Regions from separate parts of the Reyranella humidisoli genome, predicted to be linked through region 1. Evidence: predicted binding sites of a transcription regulator. Region 1 holds the regulator's gene; the other holds the start of a gene.
The links. Region 1 encodes PhoB, which activates phosphate uptake and scavenging genes when phosphate is short. Its sites were predicted from a motif close to TGTCATNNANCTGTCAT; they were not measured.
Positions count from the first base shown of each region.

Region 2: the regulator PhoB is predicted to act here: its motif matches at 2,371-2,387, upstream of KQ910_RS11895 (BtaA family protein).

Region 1 covers NZ_JAHOPB010000001.1:1,495,089-1,510,900, forward strand. Annotated here, with positions in the region: gene phnE (phosphonate ABC transporter, permease protein PhnE) at 1-414, shown strand, start outside; gene KQ910_RS07305 (DUF1045 domain-containing protein) at 423-1,169, shown strand; gene phnN (phosphonate metabolism protein/1,5-bisphosphokinase (PRPP-forming) PhnN) at 1,117-1,692, opposite strand; gene KQ910_RS07315 (alpha-D-ribose 1-methylphosphonate 5-triphosphate diphosphatase) at 1,707-2,852, opposite strand; gene phnL (phosphonate C-P lyase system protein PhnL) at 2,849-3,568, opposite strand; gene phnK (phosphonate C-P lyase system protein PhnK) at 3,573-4,346, opposite strand; gene KQ910_RS07330 (alpha-D-ribose 1-methylphosphonate 5-phosphate C-P-lyase PhnJ) at 4,343-5,170, opposite strand; gene KQ910_RS07335 (carbon-phosphorus lyase complex subunit) at 5,189-6,292, opposite strand; gene phnH (phosphonate C-P lyase system protein PhnH) at 6,295-6,882, opposite strand; gene phnG (phosphonate C-P lyase system protein PhnG) at 6,879-7,337, opposite strand; gene pstS (phosphate ABC transporter substrate-binding protein PstS) at 7,596-8,639, shown strand; gene pstC (phosphate ABC transporter permease subunit PstC) at 8,689-9,705, shown strand; gene pstA (phosphate ABC transporter permease PstA) at 9,710-10,582, shown strand; gene pstB (phosphate ABC transporter ATP-binding protein PstB) at 10,588-11,412, shown strand; gene phoU (phosphate signaling complex protein PhoU) at 11,445-12,170, shown strand; gene phoB (phosphate regulon transcriptional regulator PhoB) at 12,218-12,910, shown strand; gene KQ910_RS07380 (AmpG family muropeptide MFS transporter) at 13,072-14,463, opposite strand; gene KQ910_RS07385 (adenosine kinase) at 14,668-15,645, opposite strand; gene KQ910_RS07390 (DsrE family protein) at 15,662-15,812, opposite strand, start outside.
Region 2 covers NZ_JAHOPB010000001.1:2,435,574-2,451,385, reverse strand. Annotated here, with positions in the region: gene pcaF (3-oxoadipyl-CoA thiolase) at 1-329, opposite strand, end outside; gene KQ910_RS11900 (class I SAM-dependent methyltransferase) at 437-1,093, opposite strand; gene KQ910_RS11895 (BtaA family protein) at 1,090-2,319, opposite strand; gene KQ910_RS11890 (methylated-DNA--[protein]-cysteine S-methyltransferase) at 2,446-2,997, shown strand; gene KQ910_RS11885 (DNA-3-methyladenine glycosylase family protein) at 2,994-3,632, shown strand; gene KQ910_RS11880 (malonyl-CoA decarboxylase domain-containing protein) at 3,774-5,165, shown strand; gene KQ910_RS11875 (SMP-30/gluconolactonase/LRE family protein) at 5,247-6,179, opposite strand; gene paaG (2-(1,2-epoxy-1,2-dihydrophenyl)acetyl-CoA isomerase PaaG) at 6,199-6,987, opposite strand; gene paaG (2-(1,2-epoxy-1,2-dihydrophenyl)acetyl-CoA isomerase PaaG) at 7,002-7,799, opposite strand; gene KQ910_RS11860 (flavodoxin domain-containing protein) at 7,881-8,327, shown strand; gene KQ910_RS11855 (adenylate/guanylate cyclase domain-containing protein) at 8,382-9,464, opposite strand; gene KQ910_RS11850 (SDR family NAD(P)-dependent oxidoreductase) at 9,569-10,465, opposite strand; gene KQ910_RS11845 (thiolase family protein) at 10,569-11,819, opposite strand; gene KQ910_RS11840 (FAD-binding oxidoreductase) at 11,891-13,294, shown strand; gene KQ910_RS11835 (Calx-beta domain-containing protein) at 13,490-15,812, opposite strand, start outside.

The DNA.
Region 1 (15,812 bases):
GGCCTTGGACCCTTCGCCGGCATCCTGGCCATCATGACTTCGGACTTCGGCTCGTTCGGCAAGCTTTTCTCGGAGGCGATCGAGGCGTCGGATCGCAAGCCGGTCGACGGCGTGCTGTCAGCCGGCGGGTCGGAACTGCACGGCTTCCGCTTTGGCATTCTGCCGCAGGTTCTGCCCGTGCTGCTGAGCCAGGTCCTCTACTACTTTGAAAGCAACACGCGCTCGGCCACCATCATCGGTATCGTGGGCGCGGGCGGCATCGGTCTCTACCTTGCCAACGAGATCGCCCAGGCGGAGTGGCAAAGGGTGGCTTTCATCATCCTGATGATCCTCGTTACGGTCTCCGTCATCGACTGGTTCTCGAGCAGGCTCCGTCTCGCCATGATCGGTCGTCGTGCGGGAGCAACCGCTTGAGCGGAAGCATGCAAGATGCGCCGGGGTTGCCCCGTTATGCACTCTATTACGCGCCACGTGCGGAAGAGGCGCTGGCGGTCGTCGCCGGCCGCTGGCTTGGTCGCAGCCCGGATTCGGGTGAGGCGCGCGACATCGCCCCGATCGGAAGCATTTCCCGGGAGCGGCTGTCCGAGCTGGTGGCGGACCCCGGGCTCTACGGTTTTCACGGCACGTTGAAGCCGCCGATGGGGTTGGCCGACAGGGTCACCGAACGTGATCTGCTCGACGCGGTCGGCGCGTTTGCCGCAACGGAACGCCAGATCGATATCCCGTCCGTCGCGCTGGCGGAGCTGAGCGACTTTCTTGCCCTCGTGCCGTCGGAGCGATGTTCCACCCTTCAGGATTTCTCCGACCGATGTGTCGCGGAGTTCGATGCGTTCCGTCGTCCCGCCGGAGAGGCCGAGCTGGCGCGCCGGCGCGGCGCGGGCCTGAGTGTGCGGCAGGACGAGCTGCTGCGGCGCTGGGGCTATCCCTACGTGATGGAGCAGGGCCGCTTCCACCTGACGCTCACGAGCCGGGTAACGGATCGGGTGGAGCGAGCCGTGATCCTGGACGAGCTGCGCCGTCGGTTCGCAGCCTTCATCGGTCAGCCGCTGGCGGTGAGGGACATTTGCGTCTTCCGTCAGCCGGCGCCTGGTCGTCCGTTCACCGTCCTGGCGCGGTTCAGGCTCGGCGGAGGGCGGCGCCTGACCACTCAAGTGTGGAGAGCAGCCTGACGAAGGCCTCGGCGGCCTTCTCGAGGGTGCCGTCGTTGACGATCGTCACCAGGCGCGGGTCGTCGATCTCGTAGGCTTCGGCGCGGTCGAGCCGTCTGGCGGCTTCGGCTGAGCTCTCGCGCCCGCGCGCCGCAAGTCGCTGTCTCAGCCGATCGGCCGGCGCGGTGATGAGGACGGGCCGGGCCTGCGAGTCCAGGCCGCCGGTCCGCAGGAAATGATCGCGCGAGCCGCTCACCACCACGGTCAGGCCGGCGGCGCGCCAATCGTGGATCTCGCGGCCGACTCCATAGTCGTTCCCGTGGGCGCCCCAGTGATAGGCGAACAGACCATGGGCGCGGCGCATGGCGAATTCCGCGCGCGTCACGGCCACATGGTTTTCGCCGCCGGTGTCGGCCGGCCGGGTGATGTAGCGATGCGCGAACACGACGGGCGCGTCGGACGGGAGCAACGCGCGGGCGCGGCCAAGGACGGAGTCCTTGCCGGCGCCGGACGGGCCCATGACGTAGACCAGTGAACCTTCCATCGCCGTGCCCCGGCTCAGACGACGCGCTCGCCTTCGCGCCACACGGCGCGCACGACGGCGGCACCGTCGACGGTACGCACGCGCGCCAGATCGGCGCGACGTTCCGGCGCGATCTCGCCCCGGTCGCCCATCCCGACGGCGCGAGCGGGATTGAGCGAAGCGAGCTTCACGGCCTGCGGCAGCGAGATGCCGATGCCCGACGAAGGCAGCTTGAAGACACTTTCCATCAGGCTCGCCGGCACATAGTCAGATGACAGGATGTCGACATGGCCGGCGCGCAGCAGGTCGATGGCGGCGATGTTGCCGGAATGCGAGCCGCCCAGCACGAGGTTGGGCGCGCCCATCAGCACGGCCAGGCCGGCATCGCGCGAAGCCCGGGCTGCCTCATGCGTGGTCGGGAACTCGGCGATGGTCATGCCGTTCGCAACGGCCTCCTGCACATGACCATGGGTCGCGTCGTCGTGACTGGCGATCGGCAGGGCGCGGGCCTGGGCGCGGCCGACGATCTCGCTGCGGTGCCTCACCGCGTTGCGATGGTGCAGCTCGGTGACGCGGGCCGAGAACTCCTCGAACTGCGCGTCGGTCATCGCATACTTGCCCTTGTAGTACTGCTTTAGCTTCTCGGGATCGAGGAACTGGCGCTGGCCGGGCGTGTGGTCGTTGATCGACACCAGGCCGACCAGCGGCAGGTCGATCCACTTGTCGACGGCCTCGACCGCGTCGTCCGCCGTGATCTCGCAGCGCAGGTGGATCCGGTGTTCCGCGCGCGTCATGCGCCGGTCGGTGACGGCGCACACCGCCTCGATCATGCGCTCGCGGTTCTGGACGCGGTCCGACTTGCCGTGGACGTCGCCCAGCGCCAGCGAATCGAACACCGTGGTGATGCCGGCGGCGCTGATCTGCGTGTCGTGCGCCATGACGGCCGAGACGCTGGGCCATTTCACGCCGGGGCGCGGCGCGAAGTGCTTTTCCATGTTGTCGGTGTGCAACTCGACCAGGCCGGGCACGAGATAGTCGCCTTCGAGGTCTATTGCGCCTGCCGCGCAGGAACGGTCCTGGGCGATCTCGACGATGCGGCCTTCGCGCACGATGACGGTGCCGTCGAACTCCGCATCGGCGGTGACGACGCGGGCGTTAGTCAGGATGGTCTCGACGCTCATGGGGAAACTCCGGCCGGTTGGGCAGGGGGGAGGACTTCATGGACGCGGGTCGCCACCGCGTCGCGCACGTCGGTGTCGTGGAAGATGCCGACGACGGCAGCGCCGGCATCGCGGCGCTGGCGGATGAGCTCGACCACACCGTCGCGATTGGCGGCATCGAGCGAGGCCGTGGGCTCGTCGAGCAGCAGGATCGGGTAGTCGACGATCAGCGAGCGCGCGATGTTCACCCTCTGCTGCTCGCCGCCGGAGAAGGTCGCCGGCGGAAGCGACCACAGCCGTGCGGGAATGCCGAGCATGCCCAGCAGGAACTCCGCGCGTCGCTGCGCCTCGTCGGCGTCGGTGCCGCGTCGCAGCAGCGGCTCCGCCACGACATCCACGGCAGACACGCGCGGGATCACGCGCAGGAACTGGCTGACGAAGCCCATCGTGCGGTGACGCACGTCGAGGACGGTGCGCGGCTCGGCGCCGACCAGCTCGGTCCAGGCCTCGTCCTGGCGCACGCGGATCGAGCCGCCGTCGGCGCGATAGTTGCCGTAGAGCGAGCGAAGCAGGGTGCTCTTGCCGGCGCCGGACGGGCCGACCAGCGCGAGACATTCGCCGGGCGAGACGGACAGCGCCACGTCCCGCAGCACGGGAAGCGAGAGACCGCCCTGAGCGTGTACGATGAACGACTTGGTGAGGCCGCAGACACGGAGGGCGGGCTGGGAGGAGGTCATGCGCTCACACCGGCAGGATCGAGGCGACGAGCATTTGCGTGTAGGCGTGCTGCGGATCGTCGAGCACCTGGTCGGTCAGACCCTGTTCGACGACCGTGCCTCCCTGCATCACCATCAGCCGGTGCGTCAGCAGCCGCGCGACACCGAGATCGTGGGTCACCAGCACGGCCGATAAGTGAAGACCTCCGACGAGCCCGCGCAACAGGTCGAGGATGCGGGCCTGCACGGAGACGTCGAGCCCGCCGGTCGGCTCGTCCATGAAGACCAGCCGCGGCTTGCTGACGAGGTTGCGGGCGATCTGCAGGCGCTGGCGCATGCCGCCGGAATAGGTCGTCGGGCGGTCGTCGAGGCGGTCGGCATCGATCTCGACCCGTGCCATCCAGTCGATGGCCTCGCGGCGGATCTCGCCATAGTGGCGCGCGCCCACGGCCATCAGCCGCTCGCCGATGTTGGCGCCGGCGCTCACGCCCATGCGCAAGCCCTCGCGCGCGTCCTGGTTCACGAAGCCCCATTCGGTGCACGCGAGCAGGCGGCGGCGCGCCTCGGAGAGGCGGTGCACGTCGACGGTGCCGGCGGACTGCGTTTCGTAGGCGACGGAGCCGCCGTCGGGCAGGAGCCGGCCGGCCAGGCAATTGAGCAGCGTCGTCTTGCCGGAGCCCGATTCACCCACGATGCCCAGCACTTCGCCGGGCCACAGGTCGAAGCTCACGTCGCGGCAGGCGACGCGGCCGCCGAAACGCTTGGTGACGCCGCGAGCGGAGAGGAGCGGCGCGCTCATCGCCGGCTCTCGCAATAATCGGTGTCGGAGCAGACGAACAGGCGCTTGCCGGCATCGTCGACGATCATCTCGTCGAGGAAGCTTTCCCTGGAGCCGCAGAGTGCGCAGCACTCCGTCCAGGTCTCGATCTCGAAAGGATGGTCGTCGAAATCGAGGCTCTTCACCGGTGTGTACGGTGGCACGGCATAGATGCGCTTCTCGCGGCCGGCGCCGTAGAGCTGCAGCGCGGGGCTGCGGTCGAGCTTGGGATTGTCGAACTTCGGGATCGGCGAAGGGCTCATGATGTAGCGCCCGTTCACCATCACCGGATAGTTGTAGGTCTTGGCGATGCGGCCGTGGCGGGCGATGCTTTCGTAGAGGCTCACCTGCATGACGCCGTACTCGGACAGCGCATGCAGCGTCCGCGTCTCGGTCTCACGCGGCTCGAGCATGCGCAGCGGCTCGGGGATCGGCACCTGGAAGACCAGGATCTGGCCGTCCGTCAGCGGCGTCTCGGGCACGCGATGCCGTGTCTGGATAACGGTCGCCTCTTGCGTGTGCGTGGTCGTGGCGACTTCGGCCACCTTGGCGAAGAAGCGGCGGATCGAGACGGCGTTGGTCGTGTCGTCGGCGCCCTGGTCGATCACCTTCAACGTGTCGTCACGCCCGATGATCGCTGCCGTCACCTGGATGCCGCCGGTGCCCCAACCATAGGGCAGCGGCATCTCGCGGCCACCGAAGGGAACCTGATAGCCCGGCACCGCCACGGCCTTCAGGATGGCGCGGCGGATCATCCGCTTGGTCTGCTCGTCGAGATAGGCGTAGTTGTAGGCGGTATCCTGGATGTTGCTGTCAGGCATGGGTCACTCCGCCGCCTGGCTGAGGGCCGCCTGCTCGCGGCGCTTCTCGACCTCGGCGCGCAAGGCCCGCACCACCACCAGCTCGGACTGGAAATCGACGTAGTGCGGCAGCTTGAGGTGCTGGACGAAGCCCGAGCCCTCGACATTGTCGCTGTGCGCCAGCACGAACTCCTCGTCCTGGGCGGGCGACGTCGCGGCCTCCCCCAGCTCGTCGGCGCGCAGCGCGCGGTCCACCAGGGCCATGGCCATCGCCTTGCGCTCGGCATGGCCGAACGCCAGGCCATAGCCGCGCGTGAACTGAGGCGGCACGTCGTGCGAGCCGGCAAACTGGTTGACCATGTCGCACTCGGTCACCTCGATCTCGCCGATCTCGATGGCGAAGCCCAGCTCCTCCGGCACGAAGGACACGGGCACGAGGCCGTAGCGGATCTCGCCGACGAAGGGATGGTTGTTGCCGTAGCCACGCTGCGTCGAATAGCCGAGGGCCAGCAGGAAGCCTTCGTCGCCACGCGCCAAGTTCTGCAGGCGCAGCGGTCGGTTGGCGGGCAGCACCAGCGGCTGGCGCGTCAGGTCATTTGTCTCACCCTCCACCGAGGTGGGTGGCGGTTCGAGCAGGCCGTCGCGCTGCAGGATGTCGCCCACGCGCGGCAGGCTGTCGGTGGTGTCGGCGGGCGCCGTGGCCGCGGTCGGGCGCTCGCCCGACGCCGTCAGCGCGAAGTCGAGCAGCCGGTGGGTGTAGTCGTAGGTCGGGCCCAGCACCTGGCCGCCCGGCACGTCCTTGAAGGTCGAGGAGATGCGGCGCTCCGCCACCATGCGGCTGGTGTCGAGGGGCTCCGACGCGCCAAAGCGCGGCAGGGTCGTGCGATAGGCGCGGAGCAGGAAGATCGCTTCGATGAGATCACCGCGCGCCTGCTTGATTGCGAGGGCCGCCAGGCTGCGGTCGTAGCAGGAGCCCTCGGTCATCACGCGATCGACGGCGAGGCCCAGCTGCTGATCGATCTGCTCCAGCGAAAGCTCGCAGACGTTGCGGTCGCCGCGGCGCTTGTCGGCTAGGAGATCCAGCGAATGGGCGATGGCGGTTTCGCCGCCCTTGACTGCGACATACACGGTCAGGCCTCCACGGCGACGCTGCGCGGCAGCGAGACAAGTCGGGAACCCGAGGCGAAGACGAGGTCGACGCCGCAGGGGAAGAGCGCGTGGTTGGCGGCCCAGGCCGGCCAGAAGCGGGAGCCGAGCCCGGCGATGGCGACGCGTGTCTCGCCGTCGATGCCGGGGCCGCGCCAGGTGCAGCTCGGACCGTCCTCGAGCGACGGCACTTCGATCACCAGCGTGGCGGCGCGGTCGGGATAGGTGTCGGTGCCAATGGCGAAGCCGGCAAAGGGATCGCCGCCACCGCCGATGATCACGGCGAAGGTCGCGGCTTCGCGCGCATGGACAATGGGGGAACCGGCATGGAAGCGCAGGAAGTCGCGGACTTCCTGCTTGTCGAGACCTGCCTCGAGCCAGAGCGGCGTCTCGCGGTCGGCGAAGGTCAGCAGGAAGGCCACGGTTGCGGGACTGAGTGTGCCCGGACCGGTGGGCGCGTCGCGCAGTTCGACGATGCGGCCGGGATGGGAAAATGCATCAAGCACGCTGCGGAACAGGCGCTGCGCGTCGTGCGGCGGATCGGCGAGGCCCGGTGCGAGCAGGCTGGTCACGTGCCGGCCTCGCGGGCGACGGTGAAGAAGTCGACCTTGGTGGCGGCGGCGCGCGCGGCGATCAGGCGGTGTCGGGCCTCGGCTTCACGTGCAAGCGGCGCCACGAGTTCGGCTTCGAGTCGTTCTGTCCAGTCGGCCCGCTGACCCAGCGCATCGATCGCGGCGACGGTCTCGGCGTGGCGGGTATCACGGCCGCCGACATAGCCGAAACCCATCTCGCCACCGTCGAGGCGCACCGCGGCGCGAGTGACCGTCATTTCACCGGTGCAGAAGGGCGCGCCGGTGCCGGAGATGCGGCCCTGCACCATGACCAGCCCGATCTCGGGGCGGCGCAGGACGACATAGGAGGGAGTGGCCCCAAGCGCCTGCCACAGGGCTTGCAGCCTTGTGCTTGGTGCTTTCGCGAGGACGGAAAGCCATCGGCGGCGACGCTCGATTGACGGGTTGGGAGACATGGGGCGCTCTTGAAAGAGGCGCACCATCCAAGCGTCCCGTTACCGTTCCGAGGGAGCGACGTTAAGTTCCCATGACACTCGGCCCGTTGTTCCCGCCTGGGGTCAACTCATTGATCCAGAACAATTCCTTACGTCGATTCGGGGTCCATCCTCAGCCAGCAGTCCTCTTTGTCATCGAAGTGTAATATATTCGTCATAGTAGAGAGACGTATGGCTCCTAGATGACGGGCGCTTCGAAATTCAACGAAGGAGAACCCCGTGAACCTTACCAAGATCGTCCTCGCGACAGCCCTCGCGCTGTCCCCGGCCGCGGCCTACGCCATCGACATTTCCGGCGCCGGCGCGACCTTCCCCTACCCGATCTATGCCAAGTGGGCCGATACCTACAAGAAGGAGACCGGCAACGGTCTCAACTACCAGTCGATCGGCTCGGGCGGCGGCATCAAGCAGATCAAGGCCAAGACCGTGACGTTCGGCGCCACCGATGCGCCGCTCACGGGCAAGGACCTCGAAGAGTCGGGTCTCGTGCAGTTCCCGATGGTGATGGGTTCCGTGACGCCCGTCGTCAATCTCGAAGGCATCAAGCCCGGCGAACTGACGCTCGACGGGCCGACGCTGGCCCAGATCTACCTCGGCCAGATCAAGAGCTGGGACGATGCGGCGATCGCCAAGCTCAATCCCAACGTCAAGCTGCCGAAGCAGGCCATCGTGCCGGTGCGTCGCTCGGACGGATCGGGCACGACCTACAACTTCGCCTACTACCTGGCCGAGGTGAGCCCGGACTGGAAGACGAAGGTCGGCGTCAGCACGGCACTGCAGTGGCCGGTGGGCATCGGCGCCAAGGGCAATGAAGGCGTCGCCGGCAACGTGGCGCAGACCAAGGGCTCGATCGGCTATGTCGAGTACGCCTACGCCAAAGAAAACAAGATGACCTTCACCAAGATGATCAACAAGGCGGGCAAGGCGGTCGCTCCGGGCTCGGACACGGTGCAGGCCGCCGCGGCGAGCGCCGACTGGAACTCCAAGCCGGGCTTCGGCGTGATCCTGGCCAACCAGCCCGGCGACAAGTCCTGGCCGATGGCGGCCGCGACCTGGATCCTGATGTACAAGAAGCCGGAGAAGATGGCGGAGTCGGCCGAGGCGCTGAAGTTCTTCGCCTGGGCCTACACCAAGGGCGACGCCATGGCGGACTCGCTCGACTACGTGCCGATGCCCCAGAACGTCGTCAACGACATCATGAAGATGTGGGCGGCGGAAATCAAAGACGCCAGCGGCAAGCCGCTGTACTCGCCGACGAACTAGATGGTGACGGGGCGGGTGGCGACACCCGCCCCTCTTTCTTGGGGGGCTTATGGCTTCGGGGGAGCGCGACGTGAGTGAGGTTGCATTGAAGGGCGCAAGCGCGCCGGCGGCGGCATCCGCCTCGCGGGCGGCGGTGCTCCGACGCCTGAGATTGACCGACACGATATTCCACGGGCTGACGCGCGGCGCTTCGCTGGCGGTGCTCGCCCTGCTGAGCGGCGTCATCATCGCCCTCGTCATCGGCGCGGCTCCGGCGCTCAGCACGTTCGGCTTCGGCTTCCTGTTCGACGAATCGTGGAACCCGGTGACCGAGCGGTTCGGCGCCCTGGCGCCGATTTTCGGTACCCTGGTCACGTCCTTCATCGCCATGCTGATCGCGGTGCCGGTCGGCCTGATGGTCGCCTTCTTCCTGACCGAGCTCTGCCCCAAGGTGCTGCGCCGCCCGATCGGCATCGCCATCGAGCTGCTGGCCGGCATACCCAGCATCATCTACGGCATCTGGGGCCTGTTCGTCTTCGCGCCGTTCATGCAGGAGCACGTGCAGCCGCTGTTCATCAATACCTTCGCCAATGTGCCCGTCCTGTCGACGATCTTCGCGGGCCCGCCCTACGGCATCGGCATGTTCACCGCCGGGCTCATCCTGGCGATCATGGTGCTGCCCTTCGTGACCTCGATCTCGCGCGACGTGTTCGACGCGGTGCCGCCGGTTCTCAAGGAAGCCGCCTACGGCGTCGGCTGCACGACCTGGGAAGTGTTCCGCTACGTCGTCCTGCCCTTCACGCGGGTCGGCGTCATCGGCGGCTTCATGCTGGGACTCGGTCGCGCGCTGGGCGAGACGATGGCTGTCACCTTCGTGATCGGCAACGCCCATCACATCTCGGCCTCGTTGTTCGCGCCCGGCACGACGATCTCGGCCTCGATCGCCAACGAATTCACCGAGGCGGTGGGCGACCTCTACACATCGTCGCTGGTCGCGCTCGGCCTCATCCTCTTCTTCATCACCTTCTGTGTGTTGGCGATGGCGCGCTACATGCTGATGCGCCTGCAGCGGCAGGGAGGGAAGTAAGACAATGGCTACTATTGCCTCCAAGACAGCCGCCCTGGACAGTCCGCTCTACGCGGGCCGCCGCCGCCGCAACGCCATCGCCAAGGGCCTGGCTTTCGCCGCCACGATCTTCGGACTGGGCTGGCTGGTCCTGATCCTGGGCATTCTGGTCTACAAGGGCATCGGCGGTCTCTCGCTCGCCGTATTCACCGAAAACACGCCGCCTCCTGGGGCCGCGGGCGGTCTGCTCAATGCGATCATGGGCAGCATCGTGATGACCGTCCTGGGGGTGATAATCGGCACGCCGATCGGCGTCCTCGCCGGTACCTACCTCGCGGAGTACGGCCGTCACGACAAGCTCTCGAGCGTCGTGCGCTTCATCAACGACATCCTGCTCAGCGCGCCGTCGATCGTGATCGGCCTGTTCGTCTACGAGATCATGGTGGCGCCGATGGGTCACTTCTCGGGATGGGCCGGCGCCGTCGCCCTGGCGGTCATCGTGATCCCCGTCGTCGTCCGAACGACCGAGGACATGCTGACCCTGGTACCCGACACGCTGCGTGAGGCGGCTGCCTCGATCGGCCTGCCGCGCGCCCACATGATCGTCCGCATCGCCTATCGCGCGGCGCAGGCGGGCATCGTCACCGGCATCCTGCTGGCCATCGCCCGCATCAGCGGCGAGACGGCACCGCTGCTGTTCACCGCCCTGAACAACCAGTTCTTCAGCATGAACATGAATGCGCCGATGCCCAGCCTGCCGGTGGTCATCTTCCAGTTCGCCCTTTCGCCCTACGCCGAATGGCAGAAGCTCGCCTGGACCGGCGCGCTCCTGATCACCGTCACCGTCCTGGGTCTCAGCATCCTGGCCCGTTCGCTCACCTCCGCGAGGAAATCCTGATGTCCATGCAATCCACGGAAACGCCCAGCGTCGCCGTTCCTGTCGCGACGCACGCGAAGCTCGACGTCTCCAAGCTTACGTCCAAGATCTCGATCAAGAACCTCGAGTTTTTCTACGGCGACAGTCGGGCGCTCAAGGGCATCACCATGTCGCTCTACGCCAACAAGGCGACGGCGTTCATCGGGCCCTCGGGCTGCGGCAAGTCGACCCTGCTGCGCGTCCTGAACCGCATGTACGACCTCTATCCCGGCCAGCGCGCCACCGGCGACGTGATGTTCGACGGCGACAACCTGCTGCGCGACGATCAGGACATCAACCTGCTGCGCGCGCGCATCGGCATGGTGTTCCAGAAGCCGACGCCGTTCCCGATGACGATCTACGAGAACATCGCCTTCGGCATCCGGCTCTACGAGAACTTGCCCAAGTCGGAACTGGACGGCCGGGTCGAGCAGGCCCTGCGCCGCGGCGCGCTGTGGGACGAGGTCAAGGACAAGCTGGGCGCCAGCGGCCTCAGCCTGTCGGGGGGCCAGCAGCAGCGCCTCTGCATCGCCCGCACCGTGGCGGTGAAGCCCGAGGTCATCCTGTTCGACGAGCCGTGCTCGGCGCTCGATCCGATCTCGACGGCGAAGATCGAGGAGCTGATCGACGAGCTGAAGAAGGACTACACGATCGTCATCGTCACCCACAACATGCAGCAGGCGGCGCGCGTCTCCGACTTCACCGCCTTCATGTATCTCGGCGAGCTGGTCGAGTTCGGCGCGACGGCGACGCTCTTCACCACGCCCAGCGACAAGCGCACCCAGGCCTACATCACCGGCCGGTTCGGCTGAGCCGGCACGACGAAGAAAAGAAGGGACAGACCATGCCCGAACATACCCTGAAGCGGTTCGACGAGGAGCTGGAGCGGCTGAGCGCCACGATCAGCGAGATGGGCGGCCTGGCGGAAAGCCAGCTCGCACGGTCGCTGGCGGCCCTGCGCGAACGCGATACCGAGGCGGCCGAGAAGGTGATTGTCGACGATGCCCGCGTCGACGCGCTCGACGAGGCGGTCCAGGAGCAGACCGTGCGTCTGCTGGCACTGCGTCAGCCGATGGCGGTCGACCTGCGCGTCATCCTGTCGTCGATCAAGATCGCGGCGGCGCTCGAGCGCATCGCCGACTATGCCAAGAACACCGCCAAGCGCAGCATCGTGCTCAGCCAGACGACGCCGCCGGCTGCGGCGGTGACCGGCATCGAGCGGCTCGGCCGGCTGGTGCGCGCCGCACTCAAGGACGTGCTCGATGCGTTCGCGCACGGCGACGTGGCCAAGGCCCGTGACGTGTGGGAACGCGACGAGGAGATCGACCAGGTCTACACCGGCTTGTTCCGCGAGCTGCTGACTTACATGATGGAGGATCCGCGCACGATCACCGCCTGCACGCACCTCATGTTCATGGCCAAGAACATCGAGCGCGCCGGCGACCATGTCACCAACATCGCCGAACTGGTGAGCTTCCGCTCCACCGGCCATGGGTTCGACGAGGCCCGGCCGAAGGGAAGTGCTGCGATCTACGCTACGCCGGACGCCCCGGCGGGGACCGCGCCGTGAGCATGACCGCCACCAGCCCCTCGCGCCGCGACGCGCAAACCTCGTCGATGAAGCCGCACGTGCTCATCGTCGAGGACGAGACGGCCCTAGTCGAGCTGCTGCGCTATAATCTCGAACAATCTGGCTTCAAGGTCGCCGTCGCCTACGATGGCGAAGAAGCGCTGCGCTCCGTCCAGGAGGACGTGCCCGATCTCATCCTGCTCGACTGGATGCTGCCGCTGATGTCGGGCATCGAGGTCTGCCGCCAGCTGCGCCGCCAGACGGCGACCGCCAACGTGCCGATCATCATGCTGACGGCGCGCGGGGAGGAAGGCGATCGCGTGCGCGGCCTCGACGCCGGCGCCGACGACTACGTTCCGAAGCCCTTCTCGCCCACCGAGCTGGTGGCGCGCATCCGCGCCGTGCTGCGGCGCATCCGCCCGGCGCTGGCCGACGAGGCGCTGTCCTATGCCGACATCGTCATGGACCTGGTGGCGCACCGCGTCACGCGCGGCGGCAAGCCGCTGCATCTGGGGCCGACCGAGTTCCGCCTGCTGCGCCATTTCATGGAGCATCCGGGCCGCGTCTTCTCGCGCGAGCAGCTGCTCGATTCGGTGTGGGGCAAGGACGTCTATGTCGAGGCGCGCACCGTCGACGTCCACATCCGACGCCTGCGCATCGCGCTCAACGGCGAGAGCCATGCCGATGTGATCCGTACCGTCCGCGCCGCGGGCTATGCGCTGGACTCCACGCCGGGCTGACGCGCCCGGTTTTCCACACGGTCCTTAACGGTTCTGTAGCGTCCGGCGCCTAGACAGGGTCTGCCCGTTCCGCGCCGGCAACCCCACGCCCCGCATCGGAACGGGCCGGTCCCCCGGCTCGGCCACGATACCCGCAGCCGACTTACTCACCCCTTCTTCCGTCAGGAAGGAGGGGTTTCTTTTTCAAAGTGGCGGCGGACGATCAACGCCAGCACCAGCGCCGGCAGGCCGAGCAGGGCGGTGTAGACGAAGAAGATCGCGTAACCGCCGAACTTATGGGTGGCCGAGAACTCTTCCTGGAGTTTGTCGACGACCCAGCCCGAGGAGCCGCCCAGCAGCTTGCCGGGCAGGGTCATGATCGAGGTGAACAGCGCGTACTGTGTCGCCGTGTAGGCCGTGTTGGTGAGGCCCGACAGGAAGGCGATGAAGATCGAGCCGGACATGCCGCCCACCAGGTTGTCGATGCTGATGGCGACGGTGAGGATCATCAGGTCCGGCTGGCCGACCCAGGCGAGCCACGAGAAGGTGAGGTTGCTCGCCGCGATCAGGAAAACCGCCGGCGCCAGCAGGCGCGCCGCGCCGACGCGGAAGACCAGGGCGCCGCCCAGCAGCGCGCCCAGGATCGTCATGACGAACCCGTAGATCTTGGAGACGTCGGCGATCTGGTCCTTGGTGAATCCCATGTCGATGTAGAACGGGTTCGCCATCACGCCCATGGCGATGTCCGACAGCCGGAACAGGCCGATGAACAGCAGCAGCAGCAGGGCCATCCAGCCGTAACGCGCGAAGAAGTCGACGAACGGGCAGACGATGGCGCCGTAGACGAAGATCAGCGCCTTGCGCGACCAGTCCGGCATCGATCCGAGACCGGCGGCGAAGGAGGCGACCTTGCCTTCGAGTTCGGTCGTGCCGGTGGATGCGCGCCGTTCGGGTTCCGAGATCAGGAGGGTCGTCGCAATGCCGACGAGCCCGAGCGCTGCCATGGTCTGGTAAGCGGCGGTCCACGAGACGAACTGCGCCACATAGAGCGCGCCTGCGCCGGCGGCGAGAACGGCGATGCGATAACCCAGCTGGTAGGTCGCGGCCGTCGCGCCCTGCAGGCTGGCATCCGTCGACTCGATACGGAGGGCGTCGAGGGCGATATCCTGCGTCGCGGATGAAAAAGCGACGACCAGCGCGAACACGACCATCCACCACAGGTCGGTGCGCGGGTCGCAGAAGGCCATGGCGAGCAGGCCGCCGGCGATGCCGGTCTGGGCCAGCAGCATCCAGGAGCGGCGTCGACCGAGCCATCGCGTGAGCAGCGGCAGCGGCACGCGATCGACGACTGGCGACCAGACGAACTTGAAGGAGTAGGTGATGCCGATCCAGCTGATGAAGCCGATCGCGGTACGGCTGATGCCGTACTCGCGCAGCCACGCCGATAGCGTCGAGAAGACCAGCAGGAACGGCAGCCCGGCCGAAAAGCCGAGGAACAGGAACTGGACGACGCGCGGATGGCGGTAGGTCGCCAGCGACTCGCGCCAGCCGCGCGCCTGCGCGTCTGAGTTCATGCCTCCCTCCGACCGTTGGCCATCACAGCTGACAACGGGAGAGGAAGAGAAGGATCCCTCGCTTCGCTCGGGATGACACTTTTGGTCGAACTTGCACGAGGCGCCGATGCCGAAAACAGTGTCATCCCGAGCGAAGTGAGGGATCCTTGAGTCATGTGCATCGCCCTATGTAGATTCGGGGAGGTGCCCGCAGGACGGTTTGGCTCAAAGCAGGCCCTTGAGCGCCTGCTCGGGACGCGCGCCGACATGGGAGATGACCTCGGCGGCGGCGATGCCGCCCAGCCGCGCGCATTCGGCGAGCGGCTTGCCGTGCGTGAAGCCGAACAGGAAACCCGCGGCGTAGAGGTCGCCGGCGCCGGTCGTGTCGACGACCTTCGAAACCGGTGCGGCCGGGACTTCGTAGGTCTCGCTGCCCTTAATCACGACCGAGCCCTTCTCGCTGCGCGTGAGGGCGGCGATTTTCGCCTCCTTGCGCGCTTCAGCGAGCGCTTCCTCGAAGGTCTCGACCTCGTAGAGTGCTTTGATCTCGGCTTCGTTGCCGAACAGGATATCGACCTTGTTGCGGACCAGGTCGCGGAACTCCTCGCGGTAGCGATGGACGCAGAAGGAATCCGAGAGCGTGATCGAGACCTTGCGGCCGGCGGCGCGCGCGGCGTCGAAGGCCTTGAGCACGGCCTGCTTGGCGGCCGGTGCATCCCACAGATAACCCTCGACATAGGTGACCTGCGCCGAGGCCACCAGCTTGGCGTCGATGTCGACGGGGCCGAGGCCCGTGCAGGCGCCGAGATAGGTGTTCATCGTGCGCTGCGCGTCGGGTGTCACCAGGATCAGGCAGCGCGCCGTCGCGGGGCCTTCGGTCGCCGCCGGAGTCGCAAAGGATACGCCGGTCGCCTTGAGGTCGTGGCCGAACACCTTGCCGAGCTGGTCGTTGCGCACCTTGCCGATATAGGCGCCCTTGCCGCCGAACGAGGCGATGCCGGCCATCGTGTTGCCGCAGGAGCCGCCGGACATTTCGATGCCGGGACCCATCCCGTCATAGAGCTGCTCGGCGCGCGCTTCGTCGATCAGCATCATGCTGCCCTTCACCAGCCCGTGCTGGCCGAGAAAGGCTTCGTCGGAACGAGAGATGACGTCGACGATGGCGTTGCCGATTCCCAGCACGTCGAAGGGGGCGGATGTCATGAAGTCTCCTACAGCGTCAAAGCGATACCAGGTGCATGCCCGGCTTGGTTTCTTCCAGCAAGGTGACGAGGCCGGCCACCGCGAACGGTATGTCGGCCCGCAGGCTCGCACGATCGATGTCGAGCGATCGCAGGCCCATTTCGCACACGATGAGCCGCGCGCCAAGC
Region 2 (15,812 bases), 940 kb from region 1:
TCGGCTTCGCCCAGCTTCACGGCGCGAGCGGCGTGGCCGGCCGCTTCGAGGCCCGAGCCGCACAGGCGGTTCACGGTAGCGCCGGCCACCTCGACCGGCAGGCCGGCCAGCAGGCCCGCCATGCGCGCGACGTTGCGATTGTCCTCGCCGGCCTGGTTCACGCAGCCATAGATCACGTCGTCGACCGAGCCCCAGTCGACATTGGCATTGCGCTGCATCAGCGCCTTGATCGGATGGGCGGCGAGATCGTCGACCCTCATGGCACCCAGGCCGCCGTTGTAGCGGCCGACGGGGGTGCGGATTGCGTCGCAAATGAAGGCTTCGGTCATCTTGGGTACTCCCGGACTCAGCAAATCGTTGCTGTCGGGTTAGCACCGGCCACGGCCGCTTGCCAATGGCCCTGCCAATGCCCCTGGGGCAGAGGGGTTATGTGTCTTTAGACGGGGAGGCGGCTGCAGACGGCGTACTGGGCGTAGCCGCGATGGGGCCGTTCGAAGGTGTGGACCTCAATCCCGCCGGGCAGCCGCGCCAAGGCCGTCTCCAGCCCATCGCGAGGCCTGACGTGGAATGTCGCCAGCCAGCGGCGCAAGCCGCCGCGGAACCAGCGTGGCAGCCGCTCCTGGCCGCCGAAATCGACGATATGCAGCTCCCCGCCCGGCTTGAGCCAGAGCACCGACTGGGCGAGCGCCCTCTCCCATTCCGGGATCATCGACAGGGTGTAGGAGAAGAAGATGCGCGAGAAGGCCGGCACACCGAACAGAAGCGCCGGATCGAAGCGCGTGGCGTCGGCGTGGGCGAGGCGAATGCGTCCCGCGAGCCCTTCCCGTTCGACCCGCCGTCGCGCCGTGTCGAGCATCTCCCGCGAAAGATCGATGCCGAACAACGGCGCGGCGGGATGACGATGAGCCACGGCAATCAGGTTGCGCGCGGTGCCGCAGCCGATCTCCAGCACGCGGCCGCCGGCCGGCGGATCCAGGCCCTCGATCAGCCGGTCCCGCCCCAGCAGGTAGTACTTGCGGCTGAGATCATAGACGTGACGCTGGCGACGATAGATCCGGTCCATCAGGCCGGCATGGACGAGCGTTGCACTCACGGCTTCAGCACATAGAGATGGAAGCCGCCGTAGATCGCCGACCGGTCGCGCGCGGTGAAGGCGCGCGAGGCTTCGGCCTCGTAGTGCCACTGGTCGAGCAGCGCCGGCGCGACGCGGCCCGGCAGCAGCGAGGGCCCGGCGGCGGTGCGGAAGATCACGCGCGCGCCCGGCCGCGCGGTGCGCGTGATCTCGTTCCACAGCGCGTTGAGCTGGACGTCGGTCATCCAGTCCTGCGCGTCGAGCAGCACGTAACGGTCGCGAGAGGCGGCGGGGCTGGCGGCGAGATAGTCCGTCACCGAGCGGTTGAGTACCTCGACGCTCGCCGCGCCGCGGCGCACCGCAGGGAAGTTGCCCTCACGCAGATAGGGCGGCAGCGGACCGCTTGCGTCGGGCGCATAGGCGCGGCCGAACGCCTGCCAGGCGAAGTAGTTCTCGGAAAGGCTGAAGCCGCAGGCCAGCCGCTGGACCCGGTCGCGCAGGACGGAGCCCATGTCCCGGCTACCGGCCAGCGCCGCGTACTGCGCCGGCGGAATGCCGAGCCCGTAGAGCGAGAGGCGATTGGAGGTGACCCAACGCACCGCCGCCTTGTCGAACAGCGGCGCGAGCACGCTGTCGAAGTAGCGTCGCTGCCCGTCCAGGGTGCGCGCGACAAGCAGCTCGCGCAGGTCCACGCCATAGGCGCGGGCGGCGACATGGGCGAGGCCGATGAAGCGGCCGAGCACGCCGTGGCGATAGGCGTTGCGCGCGAAGATCGAGATGCGCCGACGCCCGCCCTGCTGCAGGCTGCGGCCTTCCCAGTAGGCGCGGCTCTCGGCATCGAGGTGCGGCGCGATCTCCCGATCGTAGGCACGTGGGTTGGCGCCTGAGTCTGCGGCGCCGAAGAAGCGGTAATAGTCCGACCAGGATGGCAACCGCTGCGCCGCCGTGAGCTTCAGCCGATTCAGCGCGACATGGGCACGACTGAGATCGACGGCGGTGATGCGAGCCGGACTTGCGGTGAGATAGGACAGGACGTTGCAGCCGCCCGACGCGATCGCGACGACATGGCAGTCCGGCGTCAGCGCCATCGCGTCCATGTCGATCTCGGGATCTTCCCAGATCTGGGCGTAGACCAGGCCCCTGAACAACCGCTCGAACAGCTTCTCCAGCAGCCCCTCGCGGGACATGACCTTGTGGCGGCGCACCGCCTGCTTCAGCAGCGAATGACTCTCGGCCCGCGGATAGATCAACCCATCGACTCCGGCTTTACATCGACGAGCCGAGGCTAGTCCCGGTCGGTGCCAGTTTGATGACGACGGCCTGTGAACACTCGACTTGACGGGATTACCGGTTAGGTAGAAGGATCGGAGTCCATGAGCGCCCCAGGTTTCGCTTTGTTCGACACGCCGATCGGCATCTGCGCCATCGCCTGGAGCGGTCGCGGCATCACCGGCCTGCAGCTTCCCGAGCCGACGCCGGTCGCGACGCGCGCCCGCGTGAAGCGGCGCTGGCCCGACGCAGTCGAGGCCGCGTCGGTGCCGGCCGGCGTGCAGCGCGCGCTCGACCGCGTGCAGGCGCTGCTGGCGGGCGGCACCGTCGATCTCGCTGACATCCCGCTCGACCTCGAGGCCGCGCCCGAGTTCCACCGCAAGGTCTACGAGGTGGCACGCACGATCCCGCCCGGCCACACCATGACCTATGGCGAGATCGCGAGGCGCCTGGGCGTGCCGCACGAATCGCGCGAGGTCGGCCAGGCGCTGGGCAAGAACCCGGTCGCCATCATCGTACCCTGCCATCGCGTGCTGGGTGCCGACGGCAAGATGGGCGGCTTCTCGGCCAATGGCGGCGTCTCGACCAAGCGGCGCATGCTGGAGATCGAGGGTGCGCCCGAAGTCGGCGCGGGTCCCCTCTTCGCGGCCCGATGACGGGATTTCCGTTCAAGCCGGCAAAAGCCGTCGCGCATCTCAAGGAAGCCGACCCGGCGCTGGCGGCAATCATCGAAGCCGTCGGCCCGTTCCGCATGCAGCTCAAGGTCTCGCGCAGCCTGTTCGGCTCGTTGGCCGAAGCCATCGTCTACCAGCAGCTTTCCAACAAGGCGGCCGCTACGATCTACGGCCGGGTCGAGGCGCTCTATCCCAGGGCGACCGATGGCTTCACGCCGCGCCACATTCTGAAGACGCCGGACGAGCATCTGCGCGGCTGCGGCCTGTCGCGCGCCAAGGTGCTGGCGGTGCAGGACCTCGCGCGCCGCGTCGACAGCGGCGAACTGCCGACGCTCGACGAGGCACATGGGATTGCCGACGCCGAACTGATCGAGCGTCTCGTGAAGGTGCGCGGCATCGGGCGCTGGAGCGCCGAGATGTTCATGATGTTCCGGCTGGGCCGCCCCGACATCCTGCCGCTCGACGACTACAGCCTGCGCAAGGCCTATGCGAAAGCGTTCAGGAAACGTGCGCTGCCGTCGCCGAAGGCGCTGGAGAAAGCCGGCGAGAAGTGGCGCCCCTATCGCACGGTCGCCAGCTGGTATCTGTGGCGCGTGCTGGATCAGCCGCCCGCGTGACTACACTTTCAAACTCCTCTCCCCCGCTAGGGGGAGAGGAACATGAAGATGCAAACCATGAAACGACGGATCAAATTTCTGGTAAAGGCACGTTCATGTGCCGCCACTGGAGTGACACGTTTGCTGTGACATAATCCAGGCATGGCCCTACCGTTCTCCGATACCGTCGACCGTACCCTCGAACGTCTTCGCACCGCCTTCGTCGATACCGCGCGCGGCGCGCGTGAAGCCGTCGGCGCGCCGCTGCGGCCGGATCTTCCCGATGACGACGTTCCGCGGCTCAAGGGCCGCATCGACGCCTGCCTCGAAGGCAAGGGCGGCGAGACGGCACGGCGCGGGCGCGCGGCCGAGCTGGGACAGGCCTACCTCTCGCTGTCGCCGGCCGGGCGCAAAAAATTCCTGCTGACCCTGGCGCGCGACTATGGCCTGCCGCGTGAGGCCGCGCTGAAGACCGTCGAGAAATGGCGCGCCAGCAAGGAACCGGCGCGGGCGCTGCGCCGGGAGCTGGAATCGCCGGCGGTGCGGCTGCTGCGCGAATTCGTCGGCGTGCCGCAGGGCGTGAAATTCGTGGTCGACCTGCGCGCCGAGCTGCTGGCGCTGGGCAAGAGCGATGCCGCCGCCAAGGCGCTGAGCGAGGACCTGCGCTCACTGCTCGGCGCCTGGTTCGACGTGGCCTTCCTCGATCTCGTGCGCATCGACTGGCGCTCGCCGGCCTCGCTGCTGGAAAAGCTCGTCACCTACGAGGCGGTCCATGCGATCCGCTCGTGGCGCGACCTCAAGAACCGGCTCGATTCGGACCGCCGTTGCTTTGCCTTCTTCCATCCTCGCATGCCCGACGAGCCGCTGATCTTCGTCGAGGTGGCGCTGGTCGACGGCATGGCGGGTAACGTGCAGCGCCTGCTCGACGCACGCGACGAGACGCACGATCCCAAGCGCGCCAACACCGCGATCTTCTACTCGATCTCGAACTGCCAGCAGGGCCTCGCCGGCATCAGCTTCGGCAACTTCCTGATCAAGCGCGTCGCCGATCAGCTTTCTCGCGACCTGCCCAACATCAAGGACTTCGCCACCCTCTCGCCGATCCCCGGCCTGCGCCAGCATGTCGAGCATCGGGCGAAAACCGAGGGCGATGCGATGCTTACCCAGAGCGAGATCGCCTCGCTGGGACCGGTGACGGATGAAGCCTACGGCACCGCCGCCGTCCTCAAGCTGCTGGCGAGGCCGAACTGGTGGGAGGTGCCGGCGATCGACAAGGCACTGCGCCCGATCCTGACGCGCCTCGCCGCCGTCTACCTCACTGCCACCGACAAGGGCCGCGCGCTCGACCGGGTGGCGCACTTCCATCTCGGCAACGGCGCCATCGTCGAGCGGCTGAACTGGCTGGGCGACACCAGCGCCAACGGCTTCAAGCAGTCCTACGCGATGATGGTGAACTACCGCTACAAGCTGTCCGACGTCGACGCCAACCACGAGGCCTACGCCACTGGCAAGGTCGTCGCCAGCCGCGAAGTGCGGGCGCAGACGAAGGGGTAGTTGCCGGGGGCGCGCCACTCCAGTGGCGCGTTCAGGATCAACGAAAAGACGCGCCACGGGAGTGGCGCGCGCCCGGCGTACCTACTTGTTCAGATACTCGAGCTTGAGGCCCGGACGCGGCCATTCGAAGCTGACCAGCTTGCCGGTCATCGAAAGAGTGGCATAGGCCGTGCGCAGGTCCTTGCCGCCGAAGCATACGTTGGTGACCATCGGGTCCGGCAACTTGTGTTGCGTCACCGACTGGCCGTCGGGCGAGATGTCGGAGACGGCGCCGGTGATCAGGGTCGCGACGCAGATGTGCCCGGCCGAATCGACGGCCAGCGAGTCGAACATCTGGTAGCCGCCGAGGCCCGTGACGACGCGGCCCTTCTCGCCCCGATAGGCGCCGTTGGCGTCCTTGATGGTGCCGGGCGCCGACAGATCGAAGGCCCAGAGGCGGGCCGTCGGCGTCTCGACGACATAGAGCGTCTTGCCGTCGGGCGAGAGGCCGCAGCCGTTGGGGCGCTCCAGCGGAAACACCTTCTGCTCGATCTTCGAGCCGTCGGCCTTGGCGTAGTAGACGGCGCCGCGATCGTTGTCGTATTCGCGCGTCTTGCCGAGGTCGGTGAACCAGAAACCGCCGGCATCGTCGAATACCAGGTCGTTCGGCCCGTTCAGCTTGCGGCCATCGCAGCTGTCGTAGAGCGTCTCGAACTTGCCGGTCTCGGGATCGACCACCTGGATCGAGCCGCCCTTGTAAGAGGCGGGCTGCGTGCCCGGGAACAGGCGGCCGTCGGGCCGCTCGATCCAGTTGAAGCCGCCATTGTTGGTCACGTAGATCTTGCCGCCGGGCCCCATCGCCGCGCCGTTCGGGCCGCCGCCCAGCTTCGCGACGATGTGCTGCTTGCCGTCCGGCGTGACGCGGGTGAGCGTCTCGCGCGCGATCTCGACCAGGATGACCGAGCCGTCCGGCATGGCCACCGGCCCCTCCGGGAACTTGAGGCCCGAGGTGATCTCCTTGAACGGCGTCGTCATGGCGTTTCTCCCGTTGTTCTTACTTGCCCTTGAATTCGGGCTTGCGCTTGGCGAGGAAGGCCGCGACGCCTTCCTTGAAATCCTCGCTCTTGCCCAGCTCGCGCTGGAAGTCGCGTTCGACGTCGAGCTGCTCGGAGAGCGTGTTGCCGCTGGCGCGGTTCATCGCCTCCTTGATGCGCGCGAGCGACATCGTGGGTCCATCCGCGAGGCGGCGCGCGAGATCGCCGGCCGTCTTCATCAGCTCGGCATCCTCGACCACGTCCCAGATCAGGCCCCAATCCTTGGCCTGCTGCGCGCTGATCTGCGGCGCCAGCATCGCCAGCGCCCGCGCCCGCTGCTCGCCCACGAGGCGCGGCAGGAACCAGGTGCTGCCGCCGTCGGGCAACAGGCCGATGCGGGCGAAGGCCTGCAGGAACGAGGCCGACTTGCCCGCGACGGCGATGTCGGAGGCGAGCGCGAAGCTCATGCCGACACCGGCCGCCGGGCCGTTCACCGCCGCCACGATCGGCTTGGGCACGCTGCGCATCAGGCGGATCACGGGGTTGAAGAACTTGTCGAGCGCCTCGCCCGAGTCCGACGTGTTGCCTTTCGCGCGGTCGGGATCGGCGAGATCGGCGCCGGCGCAGAAGCCGCGGCCCGCGCCGGTCAGCAGGACGGCGCGCACCGACGTGTCGGCGGCCAGTTCTTCCCAGCACTGCTTCAGCTCGCCGATCATCTTGCGCGACACGGCATTGAGCCGGTCCGGCGCATTCAGCGTCAGCGTGGCGAGGCCGTTATCCTTCGCGATCTGGATCTTCTCGTAGGTCATCTGGTTCTCGTCTCTCAACGTCCGGTGAAATTGGGTGCGCGCTTGGCGAGGAAGGCCGCGACGCCTTCCTTGAAGTCCTCGCTCTTGCCGAGTTCGCGCTGATGGTCGCGCTCGAGGTCGAGCTGCTGGTCGAGCGTGTTGGTGGCGGCCGCGTTGATGGCGCCCTTGATCGCGGCATAGGAGCGGGTCGGGCCGGTCGCGAGCCTGGCGGCGATCTTGCCGGCCTCGTCCATCAGGGTGGCATCGTCGACCACCTGCCAAACCATGCCCATGCGCGCGGCCTCCTCGGCCGGCACGGAAGTGCCCAGCATCGCCAGCGCCCGGGCGCGGGCGTCCCCCACCGTGTGCGGCAGGAACCAGGTGCCGCCGAGGTCGGGGATCAGCGAGATGCGCACGAAGGCCTGGTCGAAGCGGGCTGACCGCGCGGCGATCACGATATCGCAGGCCAGCGCGAGATTGGCGCCGCCGCCCGCCGCCACGCCGTTCACTGCGGCGACGATCGGCTTGGGGAGATCGCGCATGGCGCGGATCATGGGATTGAAGATGCGGTCCATCGCGGCGCCGACGTCGCGCGGGCCGGACGCGCCCGCATCGCCGGGACCGCCGCCCGCCAGGTCGGCGCCGGCGCAGAAGCCGCGGCCAGTGCCGGTCAGCAGCACGCAGCGCACGGAATCGTCCTCGCGGGCGCGCTTCAGCTCGGCATTCATGGCGTCGATCAGCGCATGGCTCATCGCGTTCAGCCGCTGCGGGCGGTTGAGCGTCAGGGTCAGGACGCCGCCGGCGAGGGCGGCCAATACGGGCGTTTCTTCCATGGCGGGCAGACTGGCATGGCGGAATTTGCCGCGCCATCCGGTCGCGTCGCATCGCGGCACTCCCTACCGTATCCCAGACCCATGGCCACGATCCTGATCCTGGTCGGCACCGAGTCGGGCAATGCCCAGATGGTGGCCGACGCGCTGCAACCCGTCCTGGCTGGAGCCGGGCACGCCGTCGACGTCACCGACAAGGCCGCGACCGCCGCCGACCTGCAGGCGCACGACGTGCTCCTTGTGGTCTGCGCCACCCACGGTTCCGGCGACATCCCGACCAACATCCTGCCGCTGGTCGAGGCCCTGCACCGCGACAGGCCCGACCTGTCGGGCCATCGCTACGGCGTCATCGCCCTGGGCGACATGACCTACCAGGACACGTTCTGCGGTGGCGGCAAGAAGGTCGACGAGGCGCTCGAACGCTGCGGCGCGAAGCGGGTCGGCGACCGCCTGGAGGTCGATGCCTCCGAACAGCCTCTGCCGGACGAGGAAGCCCTCACCTGGATCGAAGGCTGGAAGACGAAGGTCTGATCATTTCAGACTCCTCTCCCCCGGTAGGGGGAGAGGAACATGAGATGAAGATCGTCAATCCGGCAGCGTGAAGATCTCGACCGGTTCGCGGACGCCGCGCAGGCGGTGTTTGCCCAGCGACTTCATCGGGCTCGGGCAGTTCTCGTTGAACTCGGCGGAGGCACAGACGCGGACGCCCAGCGCCTTGGTGAGGCCTTCCAGCCGCGACGCGCGGTTGACGGCGGAGCCGATGACGGTGAAGTCGAGCCGGTCCTCCGTGCCGATGTTGCCGAAGGTCACCGTGCCGACATGGAGCCCGATGCCGAACCTGATCGGCTCGGCGCCCCCCGTGGCGCGCGCCTCGTTGGCGGCCTCGGCATCGTCGATGAGCTGCCGCGCCGCCTCGAGCGCGGCGGCCGTCACCATCGGCATGAACAGCGCGTCCTCGGCCGGGAAGTAGGCCATCACGCCGTCGCCGATGAATTTCAGGATCTCGCCGCCATGCTTGGCCAGCGCATCGCCGACGAGCTGGAAGTAGTTGTTCAGCAGCTCCAGCACGTGGTCGGGCGGCAGGCGCTCGTTGAGGCCGGTGAAATCGCGCAGGTCGGAGAACCACAGCACCGCGCGGATCTCCTCGCCGTCGCCGCGCCGGATCATGCCGTTCAGGATGCGCTGGCCGACCTGGCGGCCCAGATAGGTCTCCGCCACGGTCTGGGCGACGCTCTCCTCGATGTGCATCTCGGTGACCGCACCCATCATGTCCACGAGCCGCGTCAGGTCGTCGATGTCGGCGTCGCTGAAGCCTTCCTTGCGGTCGGTGGCGAAGGCCACAACTGGCAGCGGTCCGTCGCGGCGGATGCGCATCGGCAGCGAGAAATAGTCGGTGCCGCCGCCGTCCCTGACATCGTGCAGCACCTCGTGATGCCGCTCGGTCAGGCTGTCGAGCCGGTAGCGCACGGGTGCCCCGCCCTCCCGCACCTCCTGGAGGGGGCTGCCGATATAGGCGGGGGTGAACTGCACACCGTAGGCCCGCGCGGTCGTTTCCACGGGCTGGCCCCGCCTCCATAGATAGCCCATCGCCTGGAGCTGCGGATGGACGAGCTGCAGGCCGATATACATGCGCCAGACCGGGATGCCCGCCTCGAACACGCGGCCCATCATCTGCTCGATGAAGGAGGCCGGCCGTTGAATGAGCCGGCCTTCCCGCAGCAGCCACTTCGCGACCGGCCCCAGCCGGTCGGCAGCCGGAGGCGCCTCGTTGCTCAGGAGCCGCTCACGACGGCCGCGACTTCCTCGCCGGAGGTGCGGAAGACGCGGCTGGCCGAGACGTCGGCGATCTTCTCGATATTGTCGGCCACGTCCTCGATGGTCGGCGCGCGACCGTCGATGCGCAGGCCCTCCGCCTCGCGATACTCGATGCGCGCGAAGGTGCCGGCGCCGGCACTCCAGATGTCGCCGGTGCGCTGGCACTGCTCGCTGCACAGGAAGGCGACCATCGGCGAGACGAACTCGGGCCTGAGCTTGGCCAGGGCCTCGGGCGTCATCAGGCTCTCGGTCATGCGCGTGGCGGCGATCGGCGCCAGCGCGTTCATCATGATGTTGTACTTCTGGCCCTCGAGCCTGAGCGCGTTCATGAAGCCCACGACGGCGAGCTTGGCGCCGCCATAGTTGGACTGGCCGAAGGTGCCGTAGATGCCCGAGTTCGAGGAGGTCACGACGATGCGGCCATAGGCCTTGGCGCGCAGAATCGGCCAGGCGGCATGGGTCACGTAGGCGGTGCCGAGGAAGTGGACCTTCACGACGAACTCGAAATCCTCGGTCGTCATGTTGTGGAAGGTCTTGTCGCGCAGGACGCCGGCATTGTTCACCACGATGTCGACCGTGCCGAAGGCATCGACGGCGGTCTTCACGATGTTGGCGGCGGTCGCGGCTTCGGCGACCGAGTCGTAATTGGCGACGGCCTGGCCACCCGCCGCCTTGATCTCGTCCACGACCTTGTCGGCCGCGGCATGACCGCCACCCTTGCCGTCGACCGCGCCGCCCGGATCGTTCACGACTACCTTGGCGCCACGGCTGGCCAGCAGGAGCGCATGCGCGCGGCCGAGCCCATTGCCCGCGCCGGTGACGATGGCGACGCGGTTGTCGAAGCGGATTGTCATTTCATTGTTCTCCTCAGACGCCCGATAAAATGTGTCATCCCGAGTGAAGCGAGGGATCCTTCCTCGAACCCAAGGATTCCTCGCTACGCTCGGAATGACACGGTTACTCTTTCTTGAGAATCACGACCGAGGCCACGGCCTCTTCCATGCCGATGACGCCGCCGCCGTTCTCGGCAAGCGCGACTTCGGCGCCCTTCACCTGACGGTCGCCGGCCTCGCCGCGCAGCTGCGTGGCGAGTTCGGCCAGCATCGACAGGCCGGTGGCGCCCACCGGATGGCCCTTGGAGACCAGGCCGCCCGACGTATTGACCGGGAGCTTGCCGCCGGGGCCGGTGGCGCCCGACTCGACGAACTTGCCGCCCTCGCCCTCGGGGCAGAAGCGCAGCATCTCGCACTGGTAGATCTCGCAGAAGCTGGTGGCGTCGTGGACTTCGGCGACGTCGATGTCCTCGGGCCCAATCCCCGCCATCTTATAGGCCTTGTCGGCGGCCGCCCGCGTCAGGCCCGGCTCGTCCAGATTGCGGTACATGCCGCCGGAGAAGCCGACTCCCGCGATCTTCACGGCCCGGTCCCGTACTTCCTTCGGCAGCCGGTCGAGATACTCCTTCGAGCAGAGCAGCGCCGCCGCTGCGCCGTCGCCAATCGGTGCGCACATCGCGCGGGTCAGCGGGAAGGACACGGGACGGTCCTCCAGCACCGACTGCGGCGTCATCTGGAAGCGGTACTGCGCCTTCTCGTTCAGCGCGCCGTAATTGTGGTTCTTGGCCGCACCGGCCGCGATCTGCGCCTGCGTCGTGCCGTACTTCCACATGTGCCACTTGGCCTGCATGGCATAGGTATCCATGAAGATGGTGCGGTCATCGCCCGGCTTGAACTCGGAGCCCACCATCTTGCCGACCCGGTTCATCTCCTCGACCAGCCGGTCGTGCTGGCTGGTGATGTAGCCCTGGTTGAAGAGACCGGCTGTGCGCTCGGGCGCCTCCGGGCTGAACAGCTTCTCGACGCCGAGGCAGAAGGACAGCTCATGCGTGCCCGCCAGCACGTCCTTCCAGGCGCCCATGAAGGCGGTCGAGGCGGTGGCGCAGGCATTCTCGACGTTGAACATCGGCACCCGCGCGGGGAACAGGCCCTCCTCCACGAGCGGCTGGAACAGCGCCTGGCCGCGGATCGAGTTCTGGCCCCAGAAGCCCATGCCGCAATTGCCCAGCCAGCCGGTCTCGATGTCCGTTCCCTTGTCCATGCCGGCATCGGCCAGGGTCCCCATATAGGCCTCGCGGGCGAGGTCGCCGAAGCTGAGGCCGGGGTGTTTCTTGAAGACGGTCGTGTAGGCGCCGATCATGTAGACGTCGCGCATGGGGCGGTTTCCTCAGGTTGGCTTTGGCCGCATTTGAGCGTATCCAAACGGCTTACGCTAGGAGAACGAACATGGCTGTAGCGGCCCAGGCGAGACCCCTCAACGTCGATGCCACGATCGCCGAGCTGAAGGCGCTGTACGGCGACCGGGTCAGCACCGCGCACGCCGTGCGCGAGCAGCACGGCAAGGACATTTCGTATCACGAAGCGCACCTGCCCGACGCCGTGGTGTTCGCCGAATCGACCGAGGAAGTGCAGCAGATCGTCCAGCTCTGCGCCCGCCACAAGACCCCGATCATCCCGTTCGGTACCGGCACCTCGCTGGAGGGCCATATCAGCGCCCCCAACGGCGGCATCTCGCTCGACGTCAGCCGCATGAACAAGATCCTGCAGGTCAACGAGGCCGACCTCGACGTGGTCGTGCAACCCGGCGTCACCCGCAAGCAGCTCAACGAATACCTGCGCGCGACCGGCCTGTTCTTCCCGATCGATCCCGGCGCCGACGCCTCGATCGGCGGCATGACCAGCACCCGCGCCTCGGGCACCAACGCCGTGCGCTACGGCACGATGCGCGAGAACGTGCTGTCGCTGCAGGTCGTGACACCCGACGGGCGGATCATGCAGCTCGGCCGCCGCTCGCGGAAATCGAGCGCGGGCTACGACCTGGTGAAGCTGTTCGTGGGCTCAGAGGGGACGCTGGGCGTCATCACTGAGATCACGCTACGCCTCTACGGCACACCGGAATCGATGGTCGCCGCGACTTGCGCCTTCGACAGTCTGGAGGGCGCGGTCAACACCGTGATCCAGACCATCCAGTCGGGCATCCCGGTGGCGCGCATCGAGCTGATGGACACCTACACCGTCGACACGGTGAACCAGTATTCCAAGCTCACGCTGCCGCAGAAGAACCTGCTGCTACTCGAGTTCCACGGCACCGAGGCCGGCACGAAGGAACAGGCCGAGATGGTGCAGGCCATCGCCGCCGAGCACGGCGGCGGCGACTTCGCCTGGACCAGCCAGGCCGAGGAGCGCAGCAGGATGTGGCAGGCCCGCCACGACGCGGCCTGGGCAGCCAAGGCCTACAAGCCGGGCTGGGGCATGTGGGCGACCGATGTCTGCGTGCCGATCAGCAAGCTCGCCGAGTGCATCCTCGAGACGCAGAAGGACATCCAGGCCAACGGCCTCTACGCCCCGATCGTCGGCCATGTCGGCGACGGCAACTTCCATCTCACCATGATGGTCGACCCCGACGACCCGACCTACCTGCCGCGAGCCGAAGGCCTCAACGACCGCATGATTGCCCGGGCGCAGAATCTCGGCGGCACCTGCACCGGCGAGCACGGCGTCGGCATCGGCAAGATCAAGTATCTCTACCAGGAGCACGGCGAGGCGATGTCGCTGATGCGCTCGATCAAGAAGGCGATCGACCCCGACAACATCATGAACCCGGGCAAGATCATCGGGCCGATCAATTGACAATATTCATTGCGTCGCGATGAACATTGTCATCCTGAGCGCAGCGAAGGATGCTTCGGTTACCGGAAAGAACCCTCGCTTCGCACGGGATGACAGCGCAAACAAAAAGGGCCGGCTTTCGCCGGCCCTTTGCTTTTTGAAGCGCCTTACTTGGCGACCTGGATCACGATCTCGACCTCGAGGCCGGGACGGCGATCAGATCAGGAAGTCGAACTTGGCCGGGTCCGCCGGTCCTGTCGCGGTGAAGCCGAAGCTCACGTCGGCGTCTGCATCGACCTTCCCGTTCCAGGCGGCGTTGCGGACCACATAGCCACTGGCATCGTGTGAAACGATCTCCGCATTCCATATGCTGGTGATCTCGCTCTGTGTCTCGATTTCGAGTTGCCAACCGGAGACGGCTCCCCCGTCGTTGTGGATGGTCACGGCCGCGTTAAAGCCGCCGCTCCACGAATCCACCACCTTCATCAGGGCCTCCAGATCGCCACTCGACGTGCCGTATGCCGTCGAATTGGTGACGGGCGGCGACGATGTCGATGCAAGCGCTGCATCGTCGTCGTTGATGGTGGCCGTTGCAGCGCCGCGTCCTATGGCGGCGCCATGAGCATCGGTCAGCGTGACCGTGAACTTCTCGTTGCCCTCGGCCAGCTTATCGCCGGCAATCGGCACCTGTATGACCTTACACTGCTCGCCCGCCGCGAAGGTGAGCGTGCCCGACTTTGCCGTATAGTCCGACCCCGCACTGGCCGTGTCGTTGGCGGTGCCGTACTGGACCGTCACCGGCCCCGAGGCCGCCTTCGACAGTGACACGGTGAAGTCAAGGATGGCCGTGCCCGAATCTCCCTCGGCCCGCGTGGCATCCGATATCGACAGGCTTGGCAGGAGCGGCGCGGATGCCGGCGTCCCGCTGCCGGACGATATGCCATTGAGCGTAAAGCCCGTGGCCGCCGTCCCGTCGCTGCCCGGCGTTGCCTGGAAACCGAAGCTTGTCTCCTGATGGGCGCCGACCGTGCCGTTATAGGACATGTTCTTGATGACGTAATGATCGCCAATGTGGCTTACGATCTGGGCGTTCCAGATGTTGGTGATGGCAAACGCCGCGTCGAACTCGACGGTCCAGCCTTTCAGGGCGGTACCGCCGGCGGCAACCTGCATGTTGCCGATGAAACCTGCGCCCCAGTTGTCGCTGACCTTGTAACCAACGGCCGTCCCGCCGGTCGGGGCGGCCATGTCGTCGTTGGTGATCGTGCCCGCGCCCGAGCCGTCGGCAATCGTGGCACCGCTCGCGCCCGAGAGGTTCAGCGTCAGCGTCTCGTTCGCCTCGACGGCGGTGTCGCCCGACACGGTCACCGAGACCGTCTTCGAGGTCTCGCCCGCCGCGAAGGTGAGCGTGCCCGACTTCGCCTTGTAGTCCGAACCCGCACTCGCCGTGCCGTTGGCGGTGCCGTACTGAACCGTCACCGGACCCGTGGCGGCCTGCGACAGCGAGACGGTGAAGTTGAGCTTGGCCGTGCCCGAGTTTCCCTCGACCCGCGTGGCATCCGATACGGACAGGCCTGGCAGGACCGGAGCGGTCCCATCGTCGTTGGTGATCAAGCCGGTACCCGAGCCGTCGGCAATCGTGGCGCCGACAGGCGAGGACAGCATCACGGTAAATGTCTCGTCGGCCTCGGCGATGCTGTCGCCCTTGATGTCCACGTGGATCATCTGCGAGGTCGTGCCCGGCGCGAACGTCACCGTCCCCGTGGAAGCCGTGTAGTCCACGCCGGCGGCCGCACTGCCATCGACGGTCTTGTACTGCACCGTCACCGGCACGGACGATGCCTTGTCCAGCGTCACGACGAACATGAAATGGTTGTGCTCGCCGTTACCCTCCCTGGTCGACAGGTCGGCGATGGAGATGGCCGGCAGCGTGGCGGGCTGCGTATCGATATCGTCGTTGACGATGGTGCCCGTGGCCTGCCCCCTGGCAATCGTGGCGCCCGTGGGCGACGACAACGAGAGGGTGAAGGTCTCGTTGGTCTCGACGAGGGTGTCGCCCAGAATGTCGACGTTGACCGTCTTGGCAGTCTCGCCTGCCGCGAACGTCAGCGTACCAACAACCGATGCATAGTCCTGGCCGGCAGTGGCCGTACCGTTCCCGGTCGTATAGCCGACCGAAACGGGGCCGGTCGCTGCCTGCGAAAGCGTGACGGTGAAAACCATCTGGCTCTTGCCGGCATTACCTTCGGCGAGAGTGCCGTTGGCGATCGAGAGTTGCGGCACGACGGCCGCAGATCCCTCGGCCGAATCGATCAGCTCCTGCCATTCCGCACGTGCCGTGGCGTCGCGGGCAGCGATATTGTTGTGGTCCAGTTCGGCGAGCGACACGCCCGTCAGAACGTAGGTCTGGCGGTTGCCCTCGATGCTGATGACCGTCGAGCCATCGACCTCTTTCACCGAGAATTCGCTGGCCTTGAACCAGCCGAAATCGAGCTTGTCCTTCGACGGATCGAAGGCGATGGCGGTGTTGGTGCCATGG